DNA from 3 places in the Pseudarthrobacter sp. NPDC092424 genome. Region 3 is predicted to be linked to each of the others. Evidence: predicted binding sites of a transcription regulator. Region 3 holds the regulator's gene; each other region holds the start of a gene.

The links. The regulator HrcA, encoded in region 3, represses chaperone genes, less so after heat shock. The targets are predictions, from matches to a motif close to TTNGCACTCGNNNNNNNCGAGTGCNAA.
Region 1: a site for HrcA is predicted at 2,799-2,825, ahead of ACIQCN_RS00785 (FmdB family zinc ribbon protein). Genes of this name have one in related genera too.
Region 2: a site for HrcA is predicted at 2,925-2,951, ahead of ACIQCN_RS13655 (Hsp20/alpha crystallin family protein). Genes of this name have one in related genera too.

The regions. Positions count from the first base shown of each region.
Region 1 covers NZ_JBIVQC010000001.1:152,559-158,957, reverse strand. Annotated here, with positions in the region: gene ACIQCN_RS00805 (hypothetical protein) at 1-428, opposite strand, end outside; gene ACIQCN_RS00800 (GNAT family N-acetyltransferase) at 534-1,154, opposite strand; gene galU (UTP--glucose-1-phosphate uridylyltransferase GalU) at 1,159-2,064, opposite strand; gene ACIQCN_RS00790 (5-formyltetrahydrofolate cyclo-ligase) at 2,107-2,763, shown strand; gene ACIQCN_RS00785 (FmdB family zinc ribbon protein) at 2,899-3,171, shown strand; gene ACIQCN_RS00780 (RcpC/CpaB family pilus assembly protein) at 3,269-4,003, shown strand; gene ACIQCN_RS00775 (DUF4011 domain-containing protein) at 4,010-6,399, opposite strand, start outside.
Region 2 covers NZ_JBIVQC010000010.1:68,581-74,979, reverse strand. Annotated here, with positions in the region: gene ACIQCN_RS13660 (S9 family peptidase) at 149-2,374, opposite strand; gene ACIQCN_RS13655 (Hsp20/alpha crystallin family protein) at 3,015-3,437, shown strand; gene ACIQCN_RS13650 (NAD(P)H-hydrate dehydratase) at 3,647-4,639, opposite strand; gene ACIQCN_RS13645 (histidine phosphatase family protein) at 4,623-5,408, opposite strand; gene ACIQCN_RS13640 (PadR family transcriptional regulator) at 5,543-5,887, shown strand; gene ACIQCN_RS13635 (HAAS signaling domain-containing protein) at 5,892-6,293, shown strand; gene ACIQCN_RS13630 (alkaline phosphatase D family protein) at 6,357-6,399, opposite strand, start outside.
Region 3 covers NZ_JBIVQC010000002.1:435,097-441,495, reverse strand. Annotated here, with positions in the region: gene ACIQCN_RS05055 (DUF4870 domain-containing protein) at 1-71, opposite strand, end outside; gene ACIQCN_RS05050 (DUF3097 domain-containing protein) at 196-1,050, opposite strand; gene hrcA (heat-inducible transcriptional repressor HrcA) at 1,226-2,239, shown strand; gene dnaJ (molecular chaperone DnaJ) at 2,267-3,394, shown strand; gene ACIQCN_RS05035 (16S rRNA (uracil(1498)-N(3))-methyltransferase) at 3,397-4,176, shown strand; gene ACIQCN_RS05030 (GerMN domain-containing protein) at 4,163-5,071, opposite strand; gene ACIQCN_RS05025 (PhoH family protein) at 5,477-6,399, shown strand, end outside.

The DNA.
Region 1 (6,399 bases), on a different contig from region 3:
TCTACCCGGCGCCGGCGGTCCCTGACTGCCAGGCGCCGCAGGATGAGAACGGACAGGATTGTCACGGCCAGGCAGGCCATGGTGAGCACGAAACTACCCAGTCCGAAGGCCAGCAGCACACCGGAGATTACGGCCGTGGCCAGGGAAAGCAGCCCGGCCAGGGCCAACGCCGTGCGGCCGTACCGGATGCGCAGTCGCCCGGCAGGGGCGGCGGCATCCTTGGCGGTTCCTGCGCTCGTCCTGGGGTCCATGGCTTTCTCCTGATGGGCTGCAATGTTCAACACGAGGCCTGCGGGACGGTCCGGGGTTCGGTCGGCCAGGGCATCCGCCGGCATGTCGCCGGCCGGCTGCAGCCGCTGCCGGTGGTTCCGAAGGACATATGGCGCGACCCACACAATCCAGAGCGCAACAGCAACCACAAGGATCACTGAGCTGCTAAGGGGAAAGTCCACACTCAAAACCGTATGAGTATCTGGGCGGCTGCACTCGCATTCGCGCCGGTGTGTCGTCCCTCTGCCACCAAATCATTGGATTTATGACGGACCGGCGGCGAGCCAGCGATTCAGCAGCCCTTCCGGCACCTCCTCGGCCGTGAGCGCGAAGGACCGGTGGTCCGCCCACTCGCCATTGATGTGCAGGAAGCGGGGCCGGTAGCCCTCATCCCGAAACCCCAGCTTTTCCACTACCCGCAGGCTGGGTCCGTTTTCCGGCCGGATGTTGATCTCCATCCGGTGCAGCCCCAGCGTCCGGAAGCAATGGTCCGTGGTGAGCGCCACCGCGGTGGGTGCGATCCCCTTGCCGGCACGCGCCTGGTCCACCCAGTAGCCCAGCGTGGCCATCATGGCCGAACCCCATACGATCGACGACACGGTCAACTGACCCACGATGGCGGGATGCCTGCGGCCGGGCACTCGCTCTGTGATCACAAAAGGGAGTGCCGTGGCCTGGGCCGCCTGCGCATTGAGGGACCGGACCATCTGGCGGTAATTCGGCAGGCCGCCGGCCGGGTCAGGGTTGGACGCCTCCCACGGGGCTAGCCATTGGCCATTGCGGGACCGGACCTCGGTCCATTCCTTTTTGTCCCGGTACCGGATGGGCCGCAGCACGAGGTCGCCGCATTCCAGTGTGACCGGCCAGATGGGGCTTAGCCGCACGGCGCTACTTCGACAGGCCGGCGGTGAAGCCGGGCAGCCATTCGCGCAGTCCCGGACCCAGGTCCTCGCTGTCGATGGCCAGCTGTACGCAGGCCTTGAGGTAGCTCAGCTTGTCTCCGGTGTCGTAGCGGCGGCCCCGGAAAACCACCCCATAAACTCCACAGCCGTCACCGTCGCCGGCGGCCAGTTCCTGCAGGGCGTCCGTCAGCTGGATCTCGCCGCCGCGCCCGGGACCGGTCCTTTCCAGGACGTTAAACACTTCCGGATGCAGGACGTAACGGCCGATCACTGCCAGGTTGGACGGAGCTTCCTCCGGCGAGGGCTTCTCCACGAGCCGGTTGACCCGGACGTACCCTTCGCCGTCGATCGCCTCGACGTCTGCGCACCCGTAGGCGCTGATCTGTGAAGGCTCCACCTCGATAAGGGCCACCACGGAGCCGCCAGTCCTGGCCTGGACGTCGATCATCGTGCCCAGGAGCTCGTCCCTGGCGTCGATGAGGTCATCACCGAGCAGGACGGCAAACGGCTCTTCACCCACGTGCTGGCGGGCGCGAAGGACAGCATGTCCCAAGCCATTGGGATCGCCCTGGCGGACGTAGTGGATGTCGCCGAGCTTGGTGGCGGCCTGGACGGCCTCGAGTTTCCGGGTGTCGCCCTTGTCCGACAAGGTCGACTCCAGGGACGGGACACGGTCGAAGTGGTCCTCCAGCGCCCGCTTGCTGCGTCCGGTGATCATCAGCACGTCCTGGAGACCCACGCTGACAGCTTCCTCCACGACATACTGGATGGCAGGCTTGTCCACCACAGGGAGCATCTCCTTGGGCATCGCCTTGGTGGCCGGCAGGAACCGGGTACCCAGTCCTGCAGCAGGAATGACGGCTTTGCGGACTCTCGGGCTACTGGTACTCACCGGACTAATCTAACGTCAGCGTCAAGCATTCAGTAACAGTGGATGCCCGGCGCATTCAAGGCGATCACGGAAGGCAGTAACGTGCACCAGGATTCAACATCAGCCAAGGACGCCATCCGGACGGCCCACCGGCGGCACAGGGCAGCCCTCACACCGCAGGAACGGGAAGCGGCCGCCGCGGCGCTGGCCCGAAACGGCCTGGCCTGGACGCGGTCCGTCACCGGCGACACGCCCGGCACCGTCTGCGTCTATCTCAGCGTGGGGTTCGAGCCACCAACGCTCCGGCTCATCGAAGCCCTGCACGGGGCAGGGCACAGCGTCCTGCTGCCCGTATGCGAACCGGGCCGGGAACTCGCCTGGGTGTATTGGGGCCCCGGTACCGAATACGAGCGGAGCCGCTTCGCTCCCATCCTGGAGCCTGTGGGCGAACGGCACGGGCCGGAAACCGCCGGCGGGGCCGCTGCCCTGTTCATTCCGGCCACCGCCGTGGACGTCGAGGGCAACAGGATCGGCCAGGGCGGGGGCTATTACGACAAGTTTCTGGGCCACCTGGCCACGGCCGGCAAGGAAATCCCGCTGGCGGCCGTGATCTACGACGAGGAACTGCTGCCCGCCGGGATCATACCGGCCGAGGCCTTCGACCGACCCGTGCCCGCCGTGCTCACCCCCGGCGGTTTCCGGGATCTCCCGGCGGCCTGACCCGTCGCGCAGCCGTTCTCCGGCAGATGATAGAATTGGCACTCAGGCCCTGCGACTGCTAATGCGGCGACCCGATAAACGGTTCCGCGGACCGGCAGCACGGGACCTCTCGTTTGTCCAAGAGGAGGAGCACCAGTGCCAACGTATGCATATGCCTGCAAGGATTGCGGCCATGCCTTCGACATTGTCCAGTCGTTCTCTGACAGCACTTTGACGTCCTGCCCTGAATGCGAGGGAACCCTGCGCAAGAAGTTCAACAGCGTGGGTGTGGTATTCAAGGGCTCCGGTTTCTACCGCACCGATTCCCGCGACGCCAAGGGCAGCACCGTTTCAGCCGCGCCGTCCGCACCGGCGGCGACCCCTTCGGCTGCCCCCGCAGCACCTGCTCCGGCGGCTGCTGTCAGCTGATCAGCCGGCGCGCTCCCGTCGACGGGCGCCCCCAGGCTTTTCCACATACGAAAACCGGTCCTGAGTTTTCCGCCGGCGCAGCTCCTACCGTGGGCTTATGCCTGCTTTCTTCCTTCGCAGCCGGACCAGCCCGCAACCGTCCGGCACCAGCCCGGGTAACCCCGCCGCACTCCGCCATGGATCCCGCAGGAGGCTTCCCGCACGGCTCACCGGCTGGGTTAACCGGAACCGGAGGCTCGCAGTGGCGCTGCTTCTATGCGCGGCAGCCGCCAGCGCCGTCCATCAACTGACGCCCGCGCCGCTGGACACGGCGGCCGCCGTCGCTGCCACGAGGGATCTGCCTGCCGGGGCCACCATGGGTGATGCCGACCTCGCGAACGTCCGGGTGCCTCCCGGGACGGTGGCCGAGGGCTTCTTCCGGCAGCGGGACCAGGCCATGGGCCGGCAGCTCGCGGGCCCCTTGCGGAAGGGACAGCTCCTCACCGACGCCCAGTTGGTCGGTCCGGGGCTCCTGGCCGGCACGCCGGTGGGCTCCGCCGCAGTTCCCCTGCGGATGGCAGATCCCTCCTCCGTCCGTCTGGTCTCCCCTGGCCAACTGGTGAATGTGGTGCTCACCGGTGCCGGCGGGTTTGAGGAAACGCGTCCGCCGGAAGTCCTGGCCAAGGGCGTGCCGGTCCTGTGGACGTCTGCCCAGGGTGGGGAGGGCGGCCAATGGCTGGGCACATCCGAGACGGAGGGACTGCTGGTGGTGGCTGCGGGGGCAGAGCAGGCCGCCCGCCTGGCGGGCGCCTCCACCCGCGGCAAGCTGTTCTTCGTCCTCGTTGGCCAGTAACCCGTGCTAGCCCCAGTGCGGCGGTCGCTGCTCCTTGAGCCACGCGTCGTGGTCCTCGTCGCGGTCCCCCCAAGCCCGCGGATCGTCCTCGGCGGCCTTGTCCGGAAGTACCCTGCCCTGGCCCGGCTGTGCGGCAGCCGAACCCCTGGACCCGGAATCCCCTGTGGCGGAGTTCCTGGTCACACCGTCCCTGGCAGCGGCATCCTTTGCAGCCGCATCGTTGGCAACAGCATCCTTTGCCATGCCGTCCTTCTTCGCTTCCGGGCTCACGCTGCCCGCCTCCTCTTCAAATGATGCACGGGGATCTGATTCCGCCGACCGGGCGGCGATGGCATCACGCAGGTCAATGCCATTCAAGGCCTGGTCCACGTCGTCGTCAAGGAACGCGGCGGCAGGCGCCGTCCTGCCGGGGAGGGCAACCCTTTCGAGCCCCAGATAGCCCGCGATCCGGTCTGCGCAGGACGATGGATCGGTGAACACCTCAATGGTCCACAGCGGCATGTACCGCCAGCCCAGGCGCTCCAGCAGCTGCGGCCGCAGCCGGCTCCGCTCGCGTACGCTCATGGTCCGGTACTGCTCCGTGCCGTCGGACTCGATGGCAACCGGCCTGGGAAGTTCCGCTTCATCCTGCCCCATGGTGCTCAGCGGGTCCGCCGCTGCAACGACGTCGATCGCGCCGTCGTACTGGTGCCATACCCGGGCGCCGCGGGCCCGGAGCCGGTCACCCAGGTCGGCTACTAGCGGGTCGGCGCCCAGCGCCTGTTCACTGGCGGCGGCGCGCGAGGCCGGGGTGCCCAGGTCGGTGTTGCCGGCGATCTCACGGTCCAGGAGCGTGTAGAGGTCCATGGCACCGTGCGTCAGCCGGGTGTGGTCCAGATCCTCCGGCCGGAAGCACGTCAGGACGTGCATGGAGCGGCGAGCGCGCGTCATGGCCAGTGCGAACTTTTCGCGGCCGCCCTCGGCGGACAGCGGACCGAAGCTGTGCAGCGCCCGGCCATGTGGCGTCCGGCCGAAACCGGGCGAGAAGATGACGTGGTCGCGCACCAGGCCCTGCGCACGTTCCAGGTCCACCACCCGGAAGGATTCAGGGCCGGCACCAAAGAAAGCCGACAGCCCGGGATGGTTGGGCAGCTGGAGGCGGATGGCTTCGCCGATCCGCGCCGCATGCCGCAGGCTGGCGGTGACTACGGCAAGGGAGGTCCGGGGGCGGGTCCGGGCGTGCTCGAAGACCAGGTGGACTACGCGGTTAACCTCCGCCGCCACGGACTCAACGCCCTCGTCGTTGGCGCTGGGCAGCCCTGTTCCGTCCGCGAGGTACTCGACCAGCAGGGAGCGGTCCAGCCCCGTGGCGGTCTGCCCTTCGGGCAGGAGGCGGAGGCCGCCGTCGTAGAAATTCTTGCTGAGCTGCAGGACCAGGTCCTCGTCCACCGCGCGGTACACGAAGTTCAGCCGCCACACGGGCAGCACCTCGGAGAGGGCGGTAAACGCGCTTTGCACCCGGTGGTGGGCAGCTTCACCGGGTGCGAGCCGCTCGACGCCGACGGTGAAGGTCCGGGGGCTGGCGATGCGGGCGTCCCCGAAGGCAACGACCTGGCGGGCGCGGGCGATCGAGGGCAGCACCGCCTGCAGGGAGGTTGCCTCGGCGTCGAGGATGACCACGGCGTCGAACCGCTGTTCGGCCGGGAGCAGGCCTGTCATCAGGTAGGGACTGACGGACCAGACCGGCACCAGGCTGGAGATCAGCTCGGGTGCCTGCGCCGTAAGGGCGGGCAGGGACACCCTGCCGTCCTTCAGCAGGCTTCGGAGCAGGGCGGCCTGGCGCGGGTGGGCCGCGATGGCGCTCCGCCAGCGCTCGGCGAGGTCCCAGCGCAGCCGCGCGGAGCCGCTGGCGATGTGGGCGTTGTCCGCGAGGCGGTACTCCGCTTCGAGCTGGCGGAGCGCCTCGCCGTCGGACATGGCAAGATAGTCGTCGCCGCTGATCATGGCTTCGAGCGCGGACTGCCACCAGGCCAGGTCCAGCTCGGCCGCGACGGATTCGGCCGGCACTTCGCGTTCGGCCAGGTCTGCCAGCAGCTCGCCCAGGCCGTGCTCGCGCATGTGCTCCACCAGCAGGGTCCGCTCGGGCAGGGTCTTGAGCGTCCCGGCGTCGGCGGAAAGCCGCCGCAGCCGGTCCATGAGTTCCGGATAAGGTACGGAGGCAAGTGCTGCGCCGGCGGCAGTGTGCCGCAGCGCCTCCCCCAACTGCTCAAGCTCACGGTCCAATGCCCGGTAGATGGTGTTCATCTCAGCGAGGCCGGACGGAACCGCCGGATGGCGCTGCGTGGTGGCATAGCCGTCCCACAGTCCGCGCTGCTCCTGGACCAGGACCAGGGAGCTGTGCAGGTCTGCGATGTGGA
Region 2 (6,399 bases), on a different contig from region 3:
GTTCGTGCGGTCCGGCCCGGAACGGATCGCGGACACCCCTACATGGTAAGCAGGGTGAGCATGTGGCGGAACCGCTGCGGCACCCCCTCGGGAGTTGAGTGTACGACGGCGGGCGGCGGCCGCCGTCGTACGCTCGACTGGGAGGGGCTTACTTCAGCCCGGCGCCCGGCAGCAGTTCGGTCGCGCCCAGGGCATCGGCGATGAATGCGTAGTCCCAGGCCCGCTCCCGCCATTGCACGTACCGTCCTGACGCGCCGCCATGCCCGCCGTCCATCTCGATCTTCATGACGACCGGCTCGGTCCCGGTGGTCTTGCTCCGCAGTTCCTGCACCCACTTGGCCGGCTCCACGTACAGCACGCGGGTGTCATTGAACGACGTGACGGCAGCGATTTTGGGGTAAGCGGCCGCCCGGACATTCTCATAGGGCGAGTAGGACTTCATGTAGCCGTACACGTCCGGGTCTGTGATGGGGTTGCCCCATTCCTCCCACTCCAGCGCGGACAGCGGCAGGTCCGGGTCCAGGATGCTGGTCAGCGGGTCCACGAACGGCACCTGCGCCACGATGGCCGCGTACTTCTCCGGGGCAAGGTTGGCCACCGCGCCCATCAGCAGGCCGCCGGCCGATCCGCCCAGCGCCGCGATCCGGGCCGGGTCCACCCAGCCGGACGCGGCCAGCCAGCCTGTGGCGTCGATGAAGTCGGTGAAGGTGTTCTTCTTGGCCAGCTTCTTGCCGTTGTCGTACCACTTCCGGCCCAGCTCACCGCCGCCGCGCACATGCGCAATGACAAACACCACGCCCCGGTCCAGCAACGACAGCCGTGCAATGCCGAACCCCGGGTCCATACTCATCTCGTATGAGCCGTAGCCGTAGACCAGGCCCGCCGCCGTCGAATCCTGCCGCACACTCTTGTGCCGCAGAACGGAAAGCGGGATGCGCGTGCCGTCCGCCGCCGTCGCCCATTCCCGGGTGGCCACGTAGTCGGCGGCGTCATATCCGCCCAGCACCGGGCTTTCCTTGCGCAGCAGCAGCTCACCGGCGGGCCGTTCCGCGGTGGGCAGCACGAAATCGTAGACGCGCGACGGGGTGAAATAGGACGTGTAGCCCAGCCGGATCACCGGGGCGTCATAGTCTGACCCGCCCACTCCGGCAGTGTAGAGCTCCTCATCGAACGCCGGTTCCACGGGCGCTTCCTGCGCCGGCGTCCCCAGCCCGGCCAGCCCCATCACCTGGACGCGCTCAATGGTGTCCTTGCGGATGGACACGATCAGGTGGGTGGCGGTGACGCCGGCGCCGTTGACGCGGACCTCCTCGGAATGTCCGACGACGGTCTGCCACCTCTGCTCCGCCAGCGGCTTTTCGAGCTCGGCCGGGTCAACCAGCGAGACCATGGAGTTCACGGCGCCGCGGTTATGCGTCAGAAGGATGCGCTCTGCACCATCCAGCAGGAAGGGCTCGGCCTCGTAGAGGACTCGCTCGCTGCGCGGGATGACGGCCCGGACTGTCCCGGAGGGGTCATCGAACCGGAGCAGGCGTGTCTCGCTGTACTCGGAGCAGCCGATCCCCAGCACCAGGTAACGCCGGTCTGCGGAGAGCTCGAAGCCCAGCCACATGGCGGCGTCGTCCTCCTGGTAGATGACTACGTCGTCGGCGACGGGCGTGCCCAGGATGTGCGCCTTCACCTGGTAGGGGCGCCAGGAATCGTCCACCACGGTGTAGAAAATGCGCGTGCCGTCGGGGGAGAATGCCACCCCGTAGAAGATGTTCTCGATGACGTCCGGCAGAAGTTCGCCGGTGCGGAGGTCCTTGATGCGGAGGGTGAACCGCTCGTCGCCGGAGTTGTCCACGGCGTAGGCGTAAAGGTTGCCGTCGACAGTCACGGCCGAGCCGCCCACGGAGAAGAAGGGCTTGCCTTCCGCCTCCACGTTGCCGTCCAGCAGGACTTCCTCGCCGGGAATCCCGATTCCCGGCTCAACCGCAGGCGGGGTCCAGTCGGCAATCTTGTCCTCGGTATCGCTGGCGCGGACGCGGCACTGGATGCCGTACTCCTTGCCTTCCACCGAGCGGCTGAAATACCACCAGCCGTCCTTCCGGTGCGGGACAGACAGGTCGGTTTCCTGCGTCCGGCCCTTGATCTCCTGGAAGATCGCCTCGCGCAGCGGTTCCTGGTGTGCCGTGACCGCCTCCTGGTAGGCGTTCTCGGCCTTCAGGTGCGCTACGACCTCGGCGGATTCCTTGTCCCGCAGCCACTCGTAGTTGTCCACGAAAGTGTCTCCGTGATGCGTCCGCTCCATGGGAATCCGCTTGGCGACGGGCGGTGAGGCGGCCGTGGCGGGGGCAGTGCTGGCGGGATCCTGCAGGGGAGTGGAGGTCATGCCTTCAATATATAGACCCCCTCGGACAATCCTGCGGCCCGTTCGCTACCGGGCAAACCCGCCTGGCCCGCTGCCGGCCACCTTCCCCGCTCCCCTCGCCGGCCCCCTTCACCGACGCTCTCTCACTTAATGCGGTTTTCCCGCTGACGCTCTCTCACTTGATCGAGCATCGGGACGCCGCCCTATCGGCGCCCAGGTCGCGGGCGTATTCTGGTCATTTGAGGCACATCCGCCCAGCGTGAGAGGGGAAGTTCCATGACCATCCCGCCAGTGCACGAACCCGAGCCGTTCCCGCCGGAGCCGGGTCCGGAACCGACATCACCTGACCCCACCCAGCCCCATCCTCCCGGACCGCCGGCGCCCGGTCCCTTCCCCACCCCCGAACCGCCCGGGCCGCTGCCGGTACCGGATCCGGGCCCGGCGCCGCTCCGCCCGGACCCGACCAGAAGCTAACCGAAGACCACCTGGCAGGGTCCCTTCCCCACGGGAAGGGGCCCTGTCTGCGCGGTTCGAACGCTCGAAAAACTTTCAAAAAATCTGTTCCGAACCGCTTGAAGACCTCCCGCGCCGGTGCTAAAAAATCTATATCAGTCAACACAGATCGGCTGATATGGAACCGTCTCTTTCGAGGAGGGAAGCCATGTTGATGCGAACCGATCCGTTCCGCGAGCTGGACAGGCTGGCCCAGCAGGTCCTCGGTACGGCAGCGCGTCCGGCTGCGATGCCCATGGACGCGTGGCGGGAGGACAAGGAATTCGTCGTTGCCTTTGACCTGCCTGGCGTAGCGGTGGATTCCGTGGACCTGGATGTGGAACGGAACGTCCTGACGGTGCGGGCTGAACGCCCTGAACCGGCCGGCAAGGACACCGAGTTGATCGCCTCCGAGCGGCCGCGCGGCGTGTTCAGCCGCCAACTGATTCTCGGAGACACCCTCGACACGGAAAACATCAGGGCCAGTTACGACGGCGGCGTCCTCACCTTGCGGATCCCCGTCGCCGAAAAGGCGCAGCCGCGCAAGATCGAGATCGAAACCAGGGGGTCGAAGCAAGAGATCGCCGCATAGTCCCGCAGGACAATTTCATAGGACCGGGAGGCCGCGCTCCTTCTGTTGGCTGCCTTTTGGGGCGATTCGCCATTCTGTGCACGCCACAGCGCCAGACAGCGCACCGGCAGCGTATGCACGGCCTTCCCGCAAGGTGGCCCCCGGTTCCGGCCGGGGGCCATCCCATGCCTGGTGGCTTTTGCGCCCGGGACCCGGGACCCCGCGTTGGGTCAGGAGCCGAGTTCCAGCATCAGCGCCGGGAGCTCGTCGGCAAGTTCGCGGGCAAGGAAGCCGAGCGGTCCCATCCTGCTGGCCAGCCGGTCGGCCGCCGCGGCGTGCATGTGAGTACCCCAGCAGGCTGCCTGCGGACCGGTGGTCCCGCGTGCCCGCAGCCCCGCGACCGCCCCGGCCAGCACGTCACCGCTGCCGGACGTCCCCAGTCCCCCGTATCCGGTGGTGATCTTCCACAGGTCCGGTTCACCAGGGCCGTGTGCCGGCGGCTGCGCGATCACCCCCTGGCAGCTGACCACGGCGTCATACCGGGCAGCCACCTCGGACACGGCTGCCTCAAGGCCGTCCGCGTGAAGATCGCCCGCATCGCGGCCCAGCAGGAGCGCGGCCTCGTTGGGATTAGGAGTGAGGATCAACCGCCCGCGCCACGGGTCCAGCTTGGTTTCCAGCCGCACCAGGGCGCCCAAAGCGTAGGCATCGAGAACGACGGCGGGACCGCCTTCCCGGCCGGCGTCACCGTCCGCGTCCTCCCGGGCAGCGTCCGCCCGCGCTGCCGCTTCCCGAGCCAGCAGCGCGCCCAGCAGCTCCTCGGCGAGGTCCAAATCGTCCAGCCCGGGGCCCACCAGGATGGCGTCGGCCCGGTCCAGGTAGGTGGCGATCCGCTCCAGCCCGCTGGCAAGTACGGACCCGCCGGAGTTTTCGGGCAGCCCGATCGAGCCGCACTCCGGCAGTGCCACCCCAACCTGGACGGCGGCGGACTCGGCTACGGCGAGCGTAAGTTTTCCGGCCCCTGCCCGGAGGGCCGCAGTCCCGGCCAGCAACGCCGCGCCGGGAGTGGCCCGCGCCCCTCCCACCACCAGCACCGAGCCGCGGGAATACTTGTCTTCGCCGGCGGCAGGCAACGGCCAGTCGCGGAGGAAGGAGGGGGTGACCAAGGCGGGCTGCGCTCCTGGACCCGCGGCGCCGCCGTCGTAATTACCGGGGGTGGACACTTGCGTCCCCGGCGTGCTCGGTGACCTCGACGCCCTGCTCCGTCAGATGGTCCGCCACGTTGAAGCTCTCCAGCGTCCACGGACCCGCGCCGGACGGGCGGACGTAACGGGTGATGGAGGCATTGAGGACGGACGTGCTTGCGGCAAGGTCAAGCAGTTCCTGCTCCGAGAGCCCCTCCATGACGTAGCGGAACAGCATGATCACGGCGTCATGGCACACCAGCATGACGCGGTGGCCGGTGCCCAGGTTGTTCAGCTCGGCCAGGACCGACCGAAGCCGCAGCGCCACATCGGCCCACGATTCCCCGCCGGGCGGCCGGTAGTACAGTTTCCCCAGCCAGAGCCGACGCTCGGCCTCTTCCGGGAAGCGGTTCTCCACGCCTAGCCGGGTGAGCCGGTCCAGGATGCCGAGCTCCCGGTCCCGGAGCCGTTCGTCGGTGACTACTTTCACCGGCCAGCCTGCCGTCTCCACGGCGATTTCCGCCGTCTGACGGGCGCGCGCGTAAGGGGAGGACACCACGGCATCGGCGCGGAACTCCTCCGCGATCCGGGCCAGCGCCGTCCCCAGCGCCTTGGCCTGTTCCTGCCCGGTCCCGGACAGATTCACGTCCGCGTCCCGGGCAGGTACGTCGATGACCTCGGCCCCCGCCAGCCGCGCCTCCGTGGCGGCAACGTTGCCCTCGCTCTCGCCGTGCCGGACCAGGAGCAGCTCCACCGCCCCGGCCTCCTGTACGGCCTCCGTCAATCCGTCGTCGTTCAAGAAAATCACCCCGTCCGCGTTCGGTGCCGAATGCAGGAACACTATCAGCGGCCTTACCCACGGTGTGGCAAAAATAACGTCCGACGGCGGTGCATCACGCGGGATACGTTGCATCACTATCTAGTTCGTGACACTATCTAGTCATGACTGCGGAGAAGCGATGGCCGAGCGACTGGGTGCGGGCGGTGCTGCCCATCTGCATCCTCCAGGTCATCGCCGACAACAGCGAAGCCTATGGTTACCAGATTATCCACGCGCTGAAGGCCGCCGGTTTTGACGGTCTTAGCGGCGGAACCGTCTACCCGGCCCTGAACCGGCTCGAAACGGATGGCTCCATAACTTCCGAGTGGCGCGAAGGCAGCTCGGGTCCGGGCAAGAAGTTCTACTACCTGACATCGGCAGGCCGCCAGAGGCTCACCGAAGCAGGTGCGGACTGGAGGGACTTCGCCGCACTCATCGACCACTTTCTCCAAGCGAAGAAAGGCTGAACAAGTGCCTGTAGACGAATACCTGAAGACCCTTGCCTACGAACTGCGGCAGCGGAAACAGAGCGAGGAGATGGTCCACAGCACGCTTCAGGAAGTCCGCAGCTATATAGCCGAGAGCGGCGAGAGCGCTGAGGCGGCCTTCGGGCAGCCGCGTGACTACGCGGCCTCGTTCCCTGAAGGAACAACCACGTCCAGAGGTGCGCGGGTGGGAACACTGGCCGGACTTGTCGTCATCGTGACACTCGCTGCCTACCTGGTCCTCCGGGGGGCCTTCGGCATCAGCTTCGGCATCTCCGGAACGCTCGCCTATTTTGGCGTGGTGGTGGCGGTCACGGCTGCCCTGATCGTGACCGGGCAGCACTTGGACAGACGTCTTCCGGACCTTCGGGAGGCCAACCGCTACTGATTCGGACAACCGCTACCCGGGTCCCGGCAGCGCTTGTCCGAATCCATAGCGAACGTCCGAAAACTACCGCTCCGGCGTCAGCACCTTGGAGAACACCGTGGCGCCG
Region 3 (6,399 bases):
GGAACGCCGTGGTATTCGGAGCGGCCCGGGCCGTCCTGGCGGTTCCTGTGATCACGTGCGTTTTCTGCCACGGTCTGATTCCTTCTGGAGTGCTATTGGTGCCGGCGGGTACATGGTGCCCTGTGCTGCCGGTCCGCCGGGAATTGGCGAACCTGCACTAATAAGAATACTGTCTGCCAGGCATGGCTCCGCCTTTTAGGGGACGGTGAGGAAATCGATCACTTCTTCCACGCGTCCCAGCAGCGACGCCTCCAGGTCTGCGTAGGTCCGGACGGCGCCCAGCAGTTTCTGCCAGCCCAGGCCGATGTCCTCCTTCGTTTCATGCGGCCAGCCGAAGGCGGCCAGTATGCCGGTCTTCCAGTCCTGCCCGCGGGGCACCACCGGCCACTGTTCGATGCCCAGCACGGACGGGCGGATTGCCTGCCACACGTCCACGTACGGGTGACCGACAATAAGGACGTTGCCGGCCGCGCCCGGTGAGGACATCACGGCCTCCGCAATGCGGGATTCCTTGGAGTCGGGAACGAGGTGGTCCACCAGGACACCAAGCCGCCGTCCGGGGCCGGGGCGGAATTCCGCCACCGCCGCGGCGAGGTCGTCAATGCCGTGGAGGGGTTCGACGACGATGCCCTCCACCCGGAGGTCGTCTCCCCATACCTTCTCCACCAGTTCGGCGTCGTGCTTGCCTTCCACCCAGATGCGGCTCGCCTTGGCCACCTGTGCGCGCTGGCCGGGGACCCGCACGGAACCAGACGCGGTACGGCCAGGTCCGCCTGCCTGTCCTGCGGCGGTGCGTGGGGCCGGCGGCAGCAGCCGGATCGGCCGGCCCTCGAGGAGGAAGCCGAAGCCCAGTTTGAAGGAGCGGGACTTTCCGCGCCGGTCCTCCAGCGCGACCACATGCATGCCGCCGGACTTCTCTACCCGGGTGACCGCACCCACCCATCCCGACTGGACGTCCTCAAGGACCATGCCGCGCTCCACCGGCACCTCGGGCAGCGCGGTCCTGGCAGGAGCCGACATATCCCGGGGGCCCCAGTTCTGGTAATCCATGGATTCATTCCGCCTAGTGATAGATCAGTTGCCCCGTTCCCCCGGAGCGGTACCAATGCTAACAACGGGGCGAGTCATAATAGACTGTTAGCACTAAGGCATGTCGAGTGCTAACAGTCATGGTGGCGCTGACCGGGCCGGCGAGGCCGCCCCGGACCCTGGATGGAGGTGGAGTGTGAGCGAACCGCGCAAGCTGGAAGTGCTGCGGGCCATCGTTGAGGACTATGTCCACTCCCGCGAGCCGGTCGGTTCCAAGGCCCTCGTGGAGCGGCACCATCTCGGCGTCTCCAGTGCGACCATCCGCAATGACATGGCGGCGCTGGAGGATGAGGGGCTCATTACCGCGCCCCATACCAGTGCGGGCCGGATTCCCACGGACAAGGGCTACCGCCTGTTCGTGGACCAGATCTCGGCTGTGAAGCCCCTTTCCCAGGCGGAGCGCCGCGCCATCCAGTCGCTGCTGGAGGGCGCGGACGATCTCGACGACGTCCTGGACCGGACCGTGCGCCTGCTGTCGCAGCTCACCAACCAGGTTGCCGTGGTGCAGTATCCACACCTCAGCCGGGCGCTGGTCCGCCACATCGAATTCGTCCTGCTTGCCCCGCGCAAGGTGTTGGTGGTGCTGATCGCCAACAGCGGCAAGGTGGACCAGCGGGTGGTCGACGTCGGGCAGGACCTGGGAGACGACGCACTTGCCGCGCTGCGGACCCGGTTCCTGGGATCGCTGGGCGGTACGGCGCTCAGCCAGTTGGCCCAGTCCCTGCCGGCGGTGGTTTCCGCGGTGGGCCCCGGCCAGCGGCAGGCGGCCCAGGCTCTGGCGCATGGCCTGGAAGGACTGGCGCACACCAGCCGGGAAGACCGCATGGTCATGGCCGGCACCGCCAACCTGGCCCGTTCCAACGTGGACTTTCCACTCAGCATCGGGCCGGTCCTGGAAGCACTGGAGGAGCAAGTGGTCATGCTGCGGCTCCTGGGCGAAATGGCGCAGGACCACCGCGGCGTGGCCGTGAGCATCGGACGGGAAAACCCGTACGACGGCCTGGCGGAAGCTTCCGTGGTGGCTACGGGCTACGGTCCGGACAGTGCAGCGAAAATCGGAGTACTCGGACCCACGCGGATGGACTACCCCACCACCATGGCCGCCGTGCGCGCCGTGGCACGGTACCTGTCCCGGATCCTGGGACCCTGACGTTACAACAAGGAAGAGAAACCAACTTTGAGCAGCCACTATGACGTCCTTGGAGTCTCGCCGGAGGCTACGGGGGAAGAGATCAAGAAGGCCTACCGCAAGCTGGCCCGCACGCTCCACCCCGACGTCAACCCCGGCCAGGATGCCTCGGACCGCTTTAAGGCAGTGACCCACGCCTACGAGGTCCTCTCGGATCCGCAGAAGCGCCGCGTCTACGACACCACGGGCAACGAGAACGGCACGGACAACGGGTTCGGCGGCGGTGGATATGCCGGCCAGGGCTTCGCCTTCCAGGACATCTTCGACACATTCTTCGGAGCCGGAGGCACCACCGGCCCGGCGTCGCGTGTCCGCCGCGGGCAGGACGCCCTGATCAGCGTGCGCATTGAACTGCGCGACGCCGTCTTTGGCGTCAACAAGAAGCTTGAGGTCGATACCGCCGTCACCTGCCCCACATGCGAGGGCTCCTGCTGCCAGCCGGGATCGCACCCTGAGCGCTGTGACATCTGCGGCGGCAGCGGCCAGGTCCAGCGGGCAGTCCGTTCCATTCTTGGACAGGTCATGACCGCCGCACCCTGCGGTACGTGTGAGGGCTTCGGCACCGTCATCAAGGATCCGTGCAACGAGTGCAGCGGCCAGGGCCGCATCCGCAGCCGCCGGTCACTCACCATCAAGGTTCCTGCCGGCGTTGCCACCGGAACCCGGATCCAGCTCTCGGGACAGGGGGAGGCCGGTCCCGCGGGCGGGCCGTCAGGCGACCTCTACGTGGAAATCCGGGTCAACAACGATCCCACGTACGTCCGTGACGGCGATGACCTGCACGCCACCTTGAACATCCCCATGACGGCGGCAGCGCTGGGCACGGATGTCAGCCTGGAAACCTTCGACGGCGTCCAGGAAATCGACGTCAAGCCCGGCACCCAGTCGGGCGAAATCATCACCCTCCGCGGACTGGGCGTGACCCACCTGCGCGGATACGGCCGGGGGGACCTGAAGGTCCACCTCCAGGTGGAAACCCCCGCCCGGCTGGACGCTGCGCAGGAAGACCTCCTGCGGCAGTTGGCCAAGCTCCGCGGCGAACAGATCACCGAGGGCAAGCTCGCCGCCAGCGGCGGCATGTTCGCAAAGCTTCGGGACCGGCTGGGTAACCTGTAGCGGTGAGCAACCCCGTCTTTTTCACCTCTGCCGGCGGCCTCGACGGGACCGGTCCTGGTGACACGTTTGTCCTGGAAGGACCCGAAGCCCGGCATGCGGTCGCGGTCAAACGCCTCGCGCAGGGTGAACCCGTGGACATCGTCGACGGTGCCGGCCGGCGCCTGACCGGAACGGTGGCGTCGGCCGGCCCGTCCGGCCTGGAAGTCGAGTGCCTCTCCCTTACTGACGAGGCCCGGCCGGACGTCCGGCTGGTGCTGGTCCAGGCCCTCGCCAAGGGCGACCGCGACGAACTGGCCATCGAGACGGCGACGGAACTCGGAATCGATGCGGTGGTCCCATGGCAGTCGGAACGTTCCATCGTGCGCTGGAAGGGTGACCGGGCCGCAAAAGCGCACGCCAAGTGGCAGTCCGTCGTTGCAGCTGCGGCAAAGCAGGCGCGGCGCGCCTGGGTGCCGGAGGTGCGTCCCGCCGTCGACACCTCCGCCCTTGCCGCGGCCGTCGAAGCCGCGGACCTGGCAGTGATCCTCCATGAGGACGCCGTCCGCCCGCTGCGGAGCGTTCTTGAATCATGGCAGGGACGCGATGGGGCGGGCGTTCGGGAGGTGCTGCTGATCGTGGGGCCGGAAGGCGGCATCAGCCCGCGCGAGGTGACGCGGCTCTGCGATAAGGGGGCGGTGACCGCGTTGCTCGGCAGCCACGTCCTGCGCTCCTCCACGGCCGGGCCGGCCGCCGTCGTCCTCGCCAGCGATGTGCTGGGACGCTGGGGCACTACCGGACGCTGAACGTCCTGGTGTCCGCATTCAGGTCCGGGCCGTCGCCGGTTCCCGCCTGGGCAACCTTCAGCTCGTAGTCCCCGGCGGGAAGCTTGGGGGCCAGCGTGAAGATGCCCGACTGTCCGGCCTCTGCGGCGGCGGTGGTTTCGCCCGTGAGGTACGGCATCTTCACGGCGCCCTCCGTGCCTTTCAGGATCTGCCAGCGCAGCCTGCTTCCGGCCTTGGTGCTGCGCCCGGTGATCTTGACGCTGCCGGCACCCATCTCCACGCCCTCCTGCGGGTCGATAATCCACACCGGGGCCACCATGCCCGGGGCGCGGGACATCAGGTCGCCCAGCCGGATGTGTTTGAAGGCAGGGTAGTCAGTATGGCCGTCCACCAGGATCCGTACCCTGATCTGCTGGCCGGAGTCGATCAGGCCTGAACTCGCAGCGGCGGCCGTTGCCGTGTACACGAGCTGCTGGACGGCACGGGCAGCCATGTCCGCGTCCAGGTTGCTGTTGAATGCGTCCTCGGAGACGTCCACGTTGATGACATCCTTGCCCGAGATGGACGTGGCAAGGCTGCTGGGATTCTGCCATGGCGTGAAGAAATCAGGATCCAGCGGTTGCTCGGACATCATGGCCCGCAGTGCCCGGGTGACCGGATTTTCCTGCTCCGGCACATCGCGGAACTCGCGGTAAAGAAAGACGTTCTGGCCGCTGCGGCCAATCCAATACACCGGGGCCTTGTTGGAGGACTGCGTCGTTTCAAGCGGGGCGCTGGTGGCAGGGACCCCGGGGGTTCCTCCCCCGGCAGTGGTGCCCGGCCCAAGCGGTCCGGAAGGCGCCGGGACAGGTTCGACGACGCAGCCGGTCAGCAGCAGGGGCACAGCCAGGAAACCCGCCACGACCGCGGCACGCACACGGCGGCCCGTCCGTGCACCCCTAGGGGGAGCGGTGGTTTCCGGCACGATAATGGCCCTGTCCTTTCTGGGTGGTGGGCCGGTCCCCGGACGGCTCCTTCCAACGGAAGCTGGATTTCAAGCATGGCACAGCAAGGGGCTCTGGAAACCCGGATCAGGCCCTCCCGCGCGAACTGCAACGGGAACGATATCCGGCTGATATGAACTTGAGACATAACCGCCCGGCGCCGGCGGCCGGCTCTCCTCCGGGCGCGCTTCCCGGAGCGGACAGGCGCCGCCGCAGGGGCCTCCTGGCGTAAGATGTAAGGACCCGTTGGGAAAAACGACGCCGGCACCGGCCTTGCGCTTCCCGGCGGCAAACGTTTCTCAGACTTGAAGGGGATCACGGGCCCGCGGGCCAGCACTATGACTGAATCAGCGAACGGAAAGCGCCGGCTCACCGGAGAGGGCGCCGCAGCAGAGTTCCCCCATTCCCTTCCGGGAGTCCGGACGGAGGTGGTCCTCTTCGATAACTCCGACCAGATGGTTCAGTCCCTGGGCAGCCATGATGAAGCGCTGCGCTTTATCGAAGAGCAGTTCCCCAACGTCAGTTTCCACGTCCGCGGCAACGAGCTGACCATCAGCGGGCCGCCCGCCGAGGTGCCGCGGATCATGCGCCTCCTCGACGAGGTCCGTGGGCTCGTGTCGAAAGGGACCGTCATCACCCCGGCAGTGCTCCAGCAGCTTGCCGTCCTCCTGCGCAGCCAGTCCCTGCAGAATCCCGTAGACGTCCTTACCCACGACATCCTCTCCAGCCGGGGCCGCACCATCCGGCCCAAAACGCTGAACCAGAAAAACTACGTTGACGCCATCGACGACAACACGGTGATCTTCGGCATCGGCCCTGCGGGTACCGGAAAGACCTACCTCGCGATGGCCAAGGCCGTCCAGGCGCTCCAGCAAAAGGAAGTCAGCCGGATCATTCTCACCCGTCCTGCGGTTGAAGCGGGCGAGCGGCTGGGTTTCCTGCCAGGCACACTCAGCGACAAGATCGACCCCTACCTGCGCCCGCTTTACGATGCGCTGCACGACATGATGGACCCCGAGTCCATTCCCCGCCTGATGGCTGCCGGGACCATCGAGGTGGCACCGCTGGCGTACATGCGCGGCCGCACCCTCAACGACGCGTTCATCATCCTGGACGAGGCCCAGAATACGACTCCGGAGCAGATGAAGATGTTCCTGACCAGGCTTGGTTTCGGTTCCAAGATGGTGGTGACCGGCGACGTAACCCAGGTGGACCTGCCGTTCGGCACGCGCTCCGGGCTCCGCATCGTGGAGGAGATCCT